3 regions of the Marinobacterium sp. NO-S09 genome follow, and region 2 is predicted to be linked to each of the others. Evidence: predicted binding sites of a transcription regulator. Region 2 holds the regulator's gene; each other region holds the start of a gene.
The links. The regulator FNR, encoded in region 2, switches genes on or off when oxygen is low (the NO sensors DNR and NnrR bind a similar motif). The targets are predictions, from matches to a motif close to TTGATNTANATCAA.
Positions count from the first base shown of each region.

Region 1: a site for FNR is predicted at 1,432-1,445, ahead of nifJ (pyruvate:ferredoxin (flavodoxin) oxidoreductase). Genes of this name have one in related genera too.
Region 3: a site for FNR is predicted at 1,242-1,255, ahead of O3C79_RS08835 (cytochrome-c peroxidase). Genes of this name have one in related genera too.

Region 1 is NZ_CP168954.1:1,225,053-1,228,329, reverse strand. It holds gene nifJ (pyruvate:ferredoxin (flavodoxin) oxidoreductase) at 1-1,371, opposite strand, end outside; gene O3C79_RS05815 (CBS domain-containing protein) at 1,498-2,088, opposite strand; gene O3C79_RS05810 (hypothetical protein) at 2,157-2,546, opposite strand; gene O3C79_RS05805 (hypothetical protein) at 2,566-2,988, opposite strand; gene O3C79_RS05800 (putative quinol monooxygenase) at 3,131-3,277, opposite strand, start outside.
Region 2 is NZ_CP168954.1:2,742,755-2,746,031, reverse strand. It holds gene O3C79_RS12765 (thioredoxin fold domain-containing protein) at 1-131, opposite strand, end outside; gene O3C79_RS12760 (alpha/beta hydrolase) at 128-1,009, opposite strand; gene O3C79_RS12755 (adenine phosphoribosyltransferase) at 1,027-1,569, opposite strand; gene fnr (fumarate/nitrate reduction transcriptional regulator Fnr) at 1,759-2,532, opposite strand; gene hemN (oxygen-independent coproporphyrinogen III oxidase) at 2,639-3,277, opposite strand, start outside.
Region 3 is NZ_CP168954.1:1,897,893-1,901,169, reverse strand. It holds gene O3C79_RS08840 (DUF2252 domain-containing protein) at 1-1,195, opposite strand, end outside; gene O3C79_RS08835 (cytochrome-c peroxidase) at 1,344-2,495, shown strand; gene O3C79_RS08830 (IS110 family RNA-guided transposase) at 2,784-3,277, opposite strand, start outside.

The DNA of each region.
Region 1 (3,277 bases), 1.5 Mb from region 2:
ATAACGCGCTTCGCCGGCGCCAATGATTTTGATGCTGTTCTTGTTAGCCGATACCGTCCCATCAGCCCCCAGGCCATAAAACACCGCCTGGGTTTGCCGGGCTGCAGCCTGGGTGCGGAAATGGTCATCCCAGCGCAGGCTCAACCGCGTCACGTCATCATCAATGCCGACCGTGAAAGTGCGTGCACTGCCCGGCCGCTGCAGATGATCAAACACGGCCTTCACCATCCCCGGCGTGAACTCCTTCGAGGACAAGCCGAAACGGCCGCCCAGCACGCGCGGCAATCCCTCGCCCGGCCAGCGCCCTTCGCTGCAGGCCTCAAAGACAGCCGTGGCAATGTCCTTGAACAGGGGTTCGCCATCAGCGCCTGGCTCTTTGGTACGGTCCAGTACCGCCAGAGCCTTAACCGTTTTCGGCAACGCCGCCAGCAGGGTTTCTGCCGCAAAGGGACGGAACAAATGCACGTTCAACACCCCGACCCGCGCACCCTCGGCATTAAGGTGATCAACCGTTTCCTGAACACAGAGTGCAGCAGAGCCCATCACCAGAATGACACGCTCGGCATCCTCTGCCCCCTGGTAGTCATAGAGGCGGTACTGCCGGCCTGTGACGGCAGCAAAACGGTTCATGGCGTTCTGCATGATCACCGGAAAGGCGTCATAGTAGGGGTTAACCGCTTCACGGGACTGGAAAAACAGATCCGGGTTTTGTGAAGTACCGCGTACCACAGGATGCACCGGCGACAATCCTCGGTCACGATTGATTTTCAGCAGGGTGGGATCAATCAGCTGTTGCAGCTGCTCGGTTGTCAGCACCTCCACTCGACTGATCTCATGACTGGTGCGAAAGCCGTCAAAGAAATGCAGCACCGGCACCCGCCCTTCCAGCGTCGCCATCTCGGCAATACAGGCCAGGTCCATCACTTCCTGCGCATTGCTGGAGGCCAGCATCGCAAAACCGGTCGAGCGCGCTGCCATCACATCGCTGTGATCGCAGAAAATGGAAAGTGCATGGGTTGCCACCGAGCGCGCCGCCACATGGAAGACCGTGGGCGTCAGCTCACCGGCAATCTTGAACATGTTGGGGATCTTCAGCAGCAGCCCCTGTGAGGCTGTGAAGGTGGTGGTTTTGGCACCGGCCTGCAAGGCACCATGAACGGCACCGGCAGCACCCGCTTCACTTTGCAGTTCGATAACCTGGGGAACAGTGCCCCAGAGGTTGGGTTGCCGACGGTTGCTCCAGCTGTCGGCAAGCTCGCCCATCACCGAAGCCGGGGTGATGGGATAAATGGCAATGACATCATTGAGCTGGTGGGCGACGCGGGCGGCGGCCTCGTTGCCGTCCATCATCCGTATCTCAGGCCTGACCATGCTCACCTCCTATTGCAGCAGGGTTTTGCATCAGTATGGCAAAGATACCCGGGTACGGAGTTGATCTGTGCCAACCCCCTTACCCGGCACCCGCCAATGACTATTGGCGAGTGTTTTCGGCGATTATCAGGCGACCTCACCACGGCCAAACAGGTTATCCACCAGTTCACGGAAGCTGGTGGCCTGAAGGTTGATTTCCACCGGCACCTGAAGTTTGCGCGCGATTTCGCTGGCGGAGATGATGCCGCAGATCTCTTCGTTATCCGGGTTGACCACCAGCATGTGCTGACTGCCCTCGTTCTGCAGGGTTTTCAACAGGTCGCCGATACTGCCCTGCTGCAATACGGCCAGCGGCACACCGCGCAGCTTGTCACGCGGGATCATCACATCCTTGATGCTCAGGTCCTCACGCTTGAGCCCCAGGCTGGTAGCCTGGCTCAGTACCTTGCGGCTTTCCAGGTCGATGACCGTCAGGATGCCACGGAAGTGGTCACTGCTGTCGGTGACAATCACCGAACGCACGTGAACCTTGCGCATGGCCTGGGTAGCATCGTTGACGCTTTCATTGAGGCTCATGGTCAGGGGGCGGACATGGCGGAAGTCGGTCATGACCGTTTCGGCCGGTGAATTGAGATCAATGCCTTCGGCACTCTCACTGCCGGACAGGCTTTTGAAGGTCTCAAGGCTAACGGTTTTGAGTTCGTGATACTTGTGCATGGTAATACTCCACACGCCCGCAGGCGCGAATGATGGCTACAGCAAATGTTCTGAAATGTTTCAAACAGTCAGACCAGTGCCGGCGGTGCCCGCGCCTGTGGAGTGGAGTAAGCAGAATCGGGAGAGAAAAGCGGCAGCCATGCCGTCGCCAGCACACGCTGTTTTTGCTGTTCGACAGCCAGAGCGGCGTGCTTGGTGCAGTCAGGTGGATCCTGGGAAACATCGGATTGTCCCAGGTCGCAGGACAGGTGGCTGGATACGAAGGAAGTGGTGACTTCAGCCTGTGCCGGCGCGACCGTCCAGAGCAGCGCCCAGGCCAACAGGCAGGTCAGTACCAGCTGCAAGGCATAGTTCTCCGCCTGCTGCTCAAGATGCAGCCGCTGGCGCAGATATGTGATAAAGCCTGAATGCACTGCCGGAACCTCGTTGCGCTGAGTGAGCGCTCTGATTCTCAGCATAGACCTTATCGGGTCGAGATTAAAGGGAACCGGAAATCACTTGCCCACGATAGACTCTGAGCGTTTTCGAGCGCGGCGCCGCTTCTGCGGGCTCAGTCTCGGGAGCAGGCTGCGGTTGCGCCTCAAGCTGTTTCGGCTGGGGACGGTAACCGATGCCTTGCAACAGCCGCTGCGACTGATCCGGCAACAGTGTATCAGCCAGCGGATAAACCAACTCCGGGGTAAAGGAAAAACGCAGGGTCTTCAGATGCATCAATGCGGACAGCGCATCGGCATTGCTCGTCCCCGCATAGGCAAGTCCCAGCAGTTGCCCCTTGAACAGCACAATCTGGGCGGCGTGGTTGTCGTCTGTCGCCACAAACAGCGTCCCGGTGGTACCCGCATCCAGGCGGGTAAAGAGTGCCTTTTTCAGGGCGTCAAAACCTGCAGAGCCAGTTTCCATAGCGGCCTCCATTGATCCGTCTTGGGGTTCCTTATGGCTTTCCACCACAACCTTGCAATAAACGAACCAACACAGGCCAAAACCGCTCCACTGCAATTTACCTGCCGCAACCACCTGCAGCAGGCACTACAATGGTGCAGCCCTACCCAAGCTGGGGCGCATCGAACTCTTCCGGCTCATCCGTGTAAACACAGACGTTCCAATCTTCAGCGAGGCCATCATCAGCCTGGCAATAACGCTCAAAGAAGTCGACGATCTCCTTGCGCTGGCAATGTGCTTCAAAGCTCTC
Region 2 (3,277 bases):
GGCTGGGAGAAAAGCACCAGCCACACGTGCGCTTTCTGGTTGTCGTGACTGAGTTGGGTCAGCGGTGGCAGCGTTTGTGCGTTGGCCAGGCTGGAAATCAGGCACAGGGCCAGTGTTGCCAGTAGTCTCAAGGGTGCGCTTCCATAAATGCTTCAACGAGATCCACAACATCATAGGTATACAGATCACGGAAGAAATGGCTCGCACCATCAATGCTGGCCGTTTCAACAGTGGGGTTGGTGACCGTTTCCATGGCTTTACTCAGGTCGGGAACAACCTGATCAGCGGTCCCTGCGATCACCAGGGTTGGTAGTTGGGTGTTCTGCAAGAGGCTGGGTGTGTGATGTGAAGGCTGGTCCGAGTAGTAGCTGACAAAGGTGTCTGCATTGACCTTGGCATCTTCGCAGTAGAGGAAATCGACAGGGTCGGGCAAAGGGTCCGTCGCCTGGTTTTTAGCCTGTTGCAGCAGGGGCGCCAGTGGCTGGCCGTACCGTTGTGCATAGGACTTTGCTTCGGCTTCTGCATTCCAGGTCATGGGCGCGAGCAAAACCTGTCCCATCAAGGCAGTGCTGTCGGTTTCCTGTGACAGCAGGGCAGCCTGATTGCCCCCACGGGAGTGGCCCAACAGCAGGATACGCTCAGCGCCCTGAGTTTCAAGCCACTCCAGCCATAGTGCCAGTTCTGCAACGGCGTCTTCGTGGTGGTGTGTATGCGGCGTGGAGCAGTCATACATGCCCTTACGATCGCTGACTCCCAGGCTAAGCGTGGGAGCAAGGCTGGCAATATCATACTCGGCCAGAGTGCTCTGCAGAGCACTGACCAGCTCCATGCGCCCATGGGCCAGGGTGCCGTGGGTGATCAATACCAGGCTGCGGCCGGTCAGATCGTCTTCTCCGGCGGATTCCAGGTTGGCATTCAATACCAGGTCCTTGTGGGTCAGCTGGATATTCTCTGCCTGTGCAGCGGTGGCACACAGCAGTGTGGTGGCGAGAGTCGTGACCAGACGCATGGCGGCTTCTCCTTGAATTAGAGGCCTTCGTAAGCCAGCAGGGAATAGACCGGAATACCCAGCTCCTGAATGCGGGTGGACCCCTGCAGGTCGGGCAGATCAATCAGGGCGGCTGCTTCAATAACTTCAGCGCCGAGTTTATTGATCAGGGTGCAGGCGGCCAGCAGAGTGCCACCGGTAGCAATCAGATCATCAAACAGCAGCACACGATCGCCGGCCTGCAGGGCATCGCTCTGCATTTCAACAGCAGATGTGCCGTATTCAAGCTCATACTCCTGATGAATGGTTTCACCCGGAAGTTTGCCTTTTTTACGCACCAGTACCAGTGGCAGGTTGAGCTGGTAGGCCATGATGGAGCCGAACAGGAAGCCGCGCGCATCAATACAGGCGATGTGGGTGATATCGCTGTCGACATAGCGCTGGATAAAGGCGTCAGACACCATGCGCATGGCTTTGGGGTCTTTGAAAATCGGGGTGATATCTCGGAATACTACGCCGGGTTCTGGCCAGTCCTGCAGTGAACGGATAACGGACTTTACGTAAAACTCATCGTAGGACATAGAAATTCTCCGAGACGGACAGGCTGTTGATATAACTCAATGCTGCGGTCGCAAAATACAGGTGTAATGAGGGCGTTGGGTTACACATTGAGATGGCTACTTCATTGTGCAACTTGGGCACAGTCCTCTGGACTGTGCCTTTTTTATTTGGGCGTCCGCTGCCCGCTTTCTGCAAAAGCCATTATCGGCTCAAGATGTCTTTTCCTTGGAGTGGGGGCACTCGTCATCCTGGGCTTCACCGGACAGACGGTACATCTCTTCAAGGTTGGTCAGCTCAACTTCCTTGCCATCCACGCGCATCAACTCCATTTTCTGAAAACGCGTAAAGATACGGCTAACGGTTTCAACGGCCAGACCCAGGTAGTTGCCGATTTCATTACGAGACATGGACAGGCGGAAGTTGGACGCCGAGTAACCACGTGCCTTGAAGCGCTGGGACAATTTCAGCAGGAAGGTGGCAACGCGCTGTTCCGCATTTTTCTTGGACAGCAGCAGCATCATTTGCTGGTCGTCACGCAACTCCTTGGACATGCTGCGCAGCATCTGGCGACGCAGTTCAGGCAGTTGGCCGGACAGCTCATCCAGGCGCTCGAATGGAATTTCGCACACGGTGGTGGTTTCCAGCACCTTGGCAGACATGGGGTAGTTTTCGGCATCATAGCCGCTCAAACCCACCAGTTCTCCAGGGAAGTAAAAACCGGTGATCTGCTCTTCACCCTCGTTGGTCAGGGTGTAGCTCTTGATAGAGCCGGCACGGATGGCGTAGACGGAGCTGAAGGGCTCGCCCTGGTGAAACAGATGCTCGCCTTTTTTCAGGGGACGGCTCTTGTCGATAATGTCGTCAAGGCGGTCAATTTCTGTCAGTTCAAGTGAAACAGGCAGGCACAGAGAGCTGAGGCTGCAGGTTTTACAATGAACTTGCGGCAGACTATGGAGCTTTCCCTGAGATTTCCAATCGGCCATGAGGGGGTTCCTTTCTGATCTGGAGTTACAACGCGATGGCAATTAGCCGCATTATGTAACATTTCCCCCCATGGGTGAAGGTTTTCAGCCCTCCCTGGCCGGTGTATCAGATAATACGCGAAAAGTTGTTGCTCGGTTGCTGTTTGGGGATGTAGGCGTCAAACGCCATACAAATACGGCGAATCAACAGGCGGCCGGCTGGCGTTACGCGAATGTGGGTCGGGCTCTGCTCAATGAGGCCATCATTTTCAAACTGGGCCAACTCGACCTGCTCAGCGTCAAAGTAGTCGTCAAAGGTCACGTCAAAGGGGGCCAGAACCTCTGCCTTGTCCAGCTCAAACTGACAGATCAACTGGGTGATCACTGCCCGACGGATATGGTCATCCGGCGTCAGGATGACACCACGCTTGACCGCATGCTCCTGCTGGCTGACACCCTGCGTGTAGGCGGAAAGATCATGTTCGTTCTGGTAATACACATCGCCAATCTGGCTGATGGCCGATACGCCCATTGCAACCAGGTCACAATCAGAGTGCGTCGTGTAGCCCTGGAAGTTTCGGTGCAGCTTGCCCTGTGCCTGGGCGATGGCCAGTTCGTCGCCCGGCTTGGCAAAATGGTCCATGCCGATATACACGTAGCCGGCGTCCAGCAGCCGCTGGATTGTCTGTTGCAGAATATCGAGCTTGGTGGCGGACGAGGGCAGGTCTTCTGCGCGAATGTGCTTCTGTGAACGGAAGCGGTCAGG
Region 3 (3,277 bases), 840 kb from region 2:
CCAGGTCCAATACAGCCTTGGCAAACTGACTGGCGCCCTCCTCGCTCAGCGCCTGAGCGCCGCGCAGATGGGAGGCTGCCAGAATACGGCCCCAAAGCGCGGCAATATGGCGCCAATGCTTTGGCTTGGTCAGCTTATCGGTCGGATAGTCTGCCTTGAAGGGTGAGCGCTCCCGCACGGAAAACACCTGCTCACCCACTTCAAGCCAGCCCACATAAGGGTCCGGGTGGCGCGCCATCGCCTGAAAGGCCAGAGCATGGCGCTCCCCTTCATGTGCAAACATGGCGGCATATTCGTCGCGCTCTCGCTGACTCATCACCCACCAGGCCGCCGGCGGCTGCTGCGCCTTGATATCCAGAATCACATCATCATGATCGCCACTGCCCTGCCCTTCAACCAGGGCATAGAAACGGTCCGTTCCCAGAGAACCGGTACCGGCATTGATACGCCGGGCAATATCTTTCACCTTGAAATGCTGATGACTGTGGCCGGGCACCTCGTCCGCCAGTGTATCCTGATAATCCTGCAGCGCCTGTTCCAGCGCCTGATATTCAGAGTGCAGCAATGGCTCCAGCTTGGGGTGGTCCGGCATAAAGCTGCGTGCTGATTCACCCTCGGCCACTGTCCATTTGCGCAGCATCTTGGCGCGGCTTTTTTTGTCGGTCAGTTTGATCAGGAAGGCCTGCAGGCGGCCATCAGTCGTATCCGCCATGGCGGCCCAGTCCCGGACCTCTTCACTATCCGCCGCCAGCGTGTCCAGATAGCTGTCGATCAGCGTTTCCAGAATCTCGGTGATCGCTTCCGGTTTGAGTGCCTCACTCTCACGCACCGCCAGGACCACACTGATCAGCAGACGCCAAAGATCGTACTGGTAGTCGCCGACGATGCCGTCATCAAAGTCATCCAGGCCAAAACGCACCCGTTCATCATGACTGCCGTAGGCACCAAAGTTATGCAGGTGCGCATCCCCCTGCAGCCAGGTTTGCGTCTCGGTACGCCCACCAAACAGGGAAAAGTGCCAATCCCGATACATATCCTGCCAGTACAGGTGGTTGCTGCCACGAAAGAAGCTGAATGCCGATACCGACATGCGCTCATACTTTTGCTGCCTCAAATGTGCATCCAGATCGGCATCGAAGCGTTCCAGCGCTTCAATGACCTGCTCATCACGATTATGTGCTGTGGCGACACGCATGTTCGCTCTCCTGCTGTGCGTTTGACCACGTACCTTAAACCCAGCGTTGCGCTGGATCAAACTCAGTGTTCACCCGCTCGGCAAGGCAACTTTGCACGTGTTAACATAATGGATAACTGAGAATGATTCTGATAATCAGGCTGTATTCATGAAAAATCGTGCCTTGCTTACCTTCCTGCTCCCACTGTGCCTTTCCACCACCACAGCAATGGCGCAAAACGACGCTGACACCAGCCAACTGAAGGCCAAAGCCGCACTGGGCCAGCAGCTTTTTTTTGACGTTAACCTGTCGAAAAACCGCAGCCAGTCCTGCGCCAGCTGCCATTCGCCAGCACAGGGTTTCGCTGATAACCGCAAGGGTACAGAGCTTGGCGGATCCTTGGGTGACGATGGACACTCACTGGGCGATCGCAACGCACCTACTGCTGCCTATGCTGCATTCAGCCCCGAGTTTCATCGCAAGGCTAATGGCGAATGGGCCGGCGGCCAGTTCTGGGACGGACGCGCCTCAACCCTGGCCGACCAGGCTGGTGGCCCGCCCTTGAACCCGATCGAAATGGGTATGCCGGACAAGGCCAGCGTGGTCGCGCGTCTGAAAGAGGCACCGCGCTACGTCATGCAGTTCGAGAAGCTTTACGGCAGCGGTATTCTGGAGCAACCTGAACAGGCCTATGCCGCCATGGCAGACAGCCTGGAAGCCTTTGAGAAAACCAGAGAGTTTGCTCCCTTCGATTCCAAATACGACCGCTTCCTGCGCGGCGAAGCCAAGCTCACGGACCAGGAAGAACTGGGGCGCCTGCTGTTCTTCTCGCAGCAATTCACCAACTGCAACCAGTGCCACCAGCTGCGCACCAGTGCACGCGCCAAGGATGAAACCTTCACCAGCTACGAATATCGCAACATAGGCACACCGGTGAATACAAAACTGCGCGCAGTTAATGGTGTTGCCGCTGAGTTCATCGACCAGGGCCTGCTGGACAACCCGGCCATCGATGACCCGACCCAGGCCGGCAAGTTCAAGATTCCCACCTTGCGCAACGTCGCCGTCACCGGCCCCTACATGCATAACGGCGTGTTCCAGGATCTGCGCACCGTGGTGCTGTTCTACGACAAGTACAACAACCCCACCCGCACCACCAACCCGGAAACCGGAGAACCCTGGGGCGAGCCGGAAGTGTCCGCTAATCTGGCGCTGAAAGAGCTGGAAGCAGGCCCCGCACTCGAAGATGAACGCGTTGATGCGCTGGTGGCCTTCATGAAGACACTGACCGACCAGCGTTATGAGCACTTGCTGAAGTGAGATGAACATTTTTTCGCGCGCGGAGCGCGCTTATATGGATCCGCCCGGGTTGCAAGCCTTTGACCAGTAGATAGAGATTGCATGCTTATATCCGGCCTGTCATCGGGGCGTATCCACCCCTGGCCATTATGAGATATGCACTTGCTGTCCTGATCTCCCACTCGGCTTCTATGAGCCATGCGCGCTCAAAGGCTTCAGCAAGTCGATCTTATCTGTGGTGTCCTAAGGCTCTGCGCAACTCTGGTGATGAGTACCTGTTACATTACTGAGTATTAATATGGCTGACGCTCATGCCCGGTAACACTCTTCCCGTGTCATGAGCGCCCAGACAATGCGGGCCAGCTTGTTGGCCAGCGCGACGATGATTGTATTGGGATGTTTCCCTTTCATCCCGTGAAGCCATCGGGCCAACCGCGAGTCGTCAGTGTGTATCAAGGCGCGATAGGCCGCACGAGCACCATGCACGAGCTGCTTGCGCACGTGGACGTTTCCCTGCTTGCTAATGCCCAGCAGGCGCTCTTTGCCACCACTGGCATGCTGCCGGGGCACCAGGCCCAAGTAGGCACTGAAGTGCCGCGCTGACTTGAAGTGACCGGCATCGCCCGCGTGACTGTACAGCAGAGTGGCATTCACTGGGCCGATACCTGGAATGCTTTGCAGGCGTGTACAGACTGGGTTGTCTCGTGCGATCTGTTTCAGCTCGCGGTCATAGTGAGCAATGCGCTGTTCACGCTCAAGCCATTGATCTCGCAGATCATGAATCAGTTGGCGGCCTCGGTGGC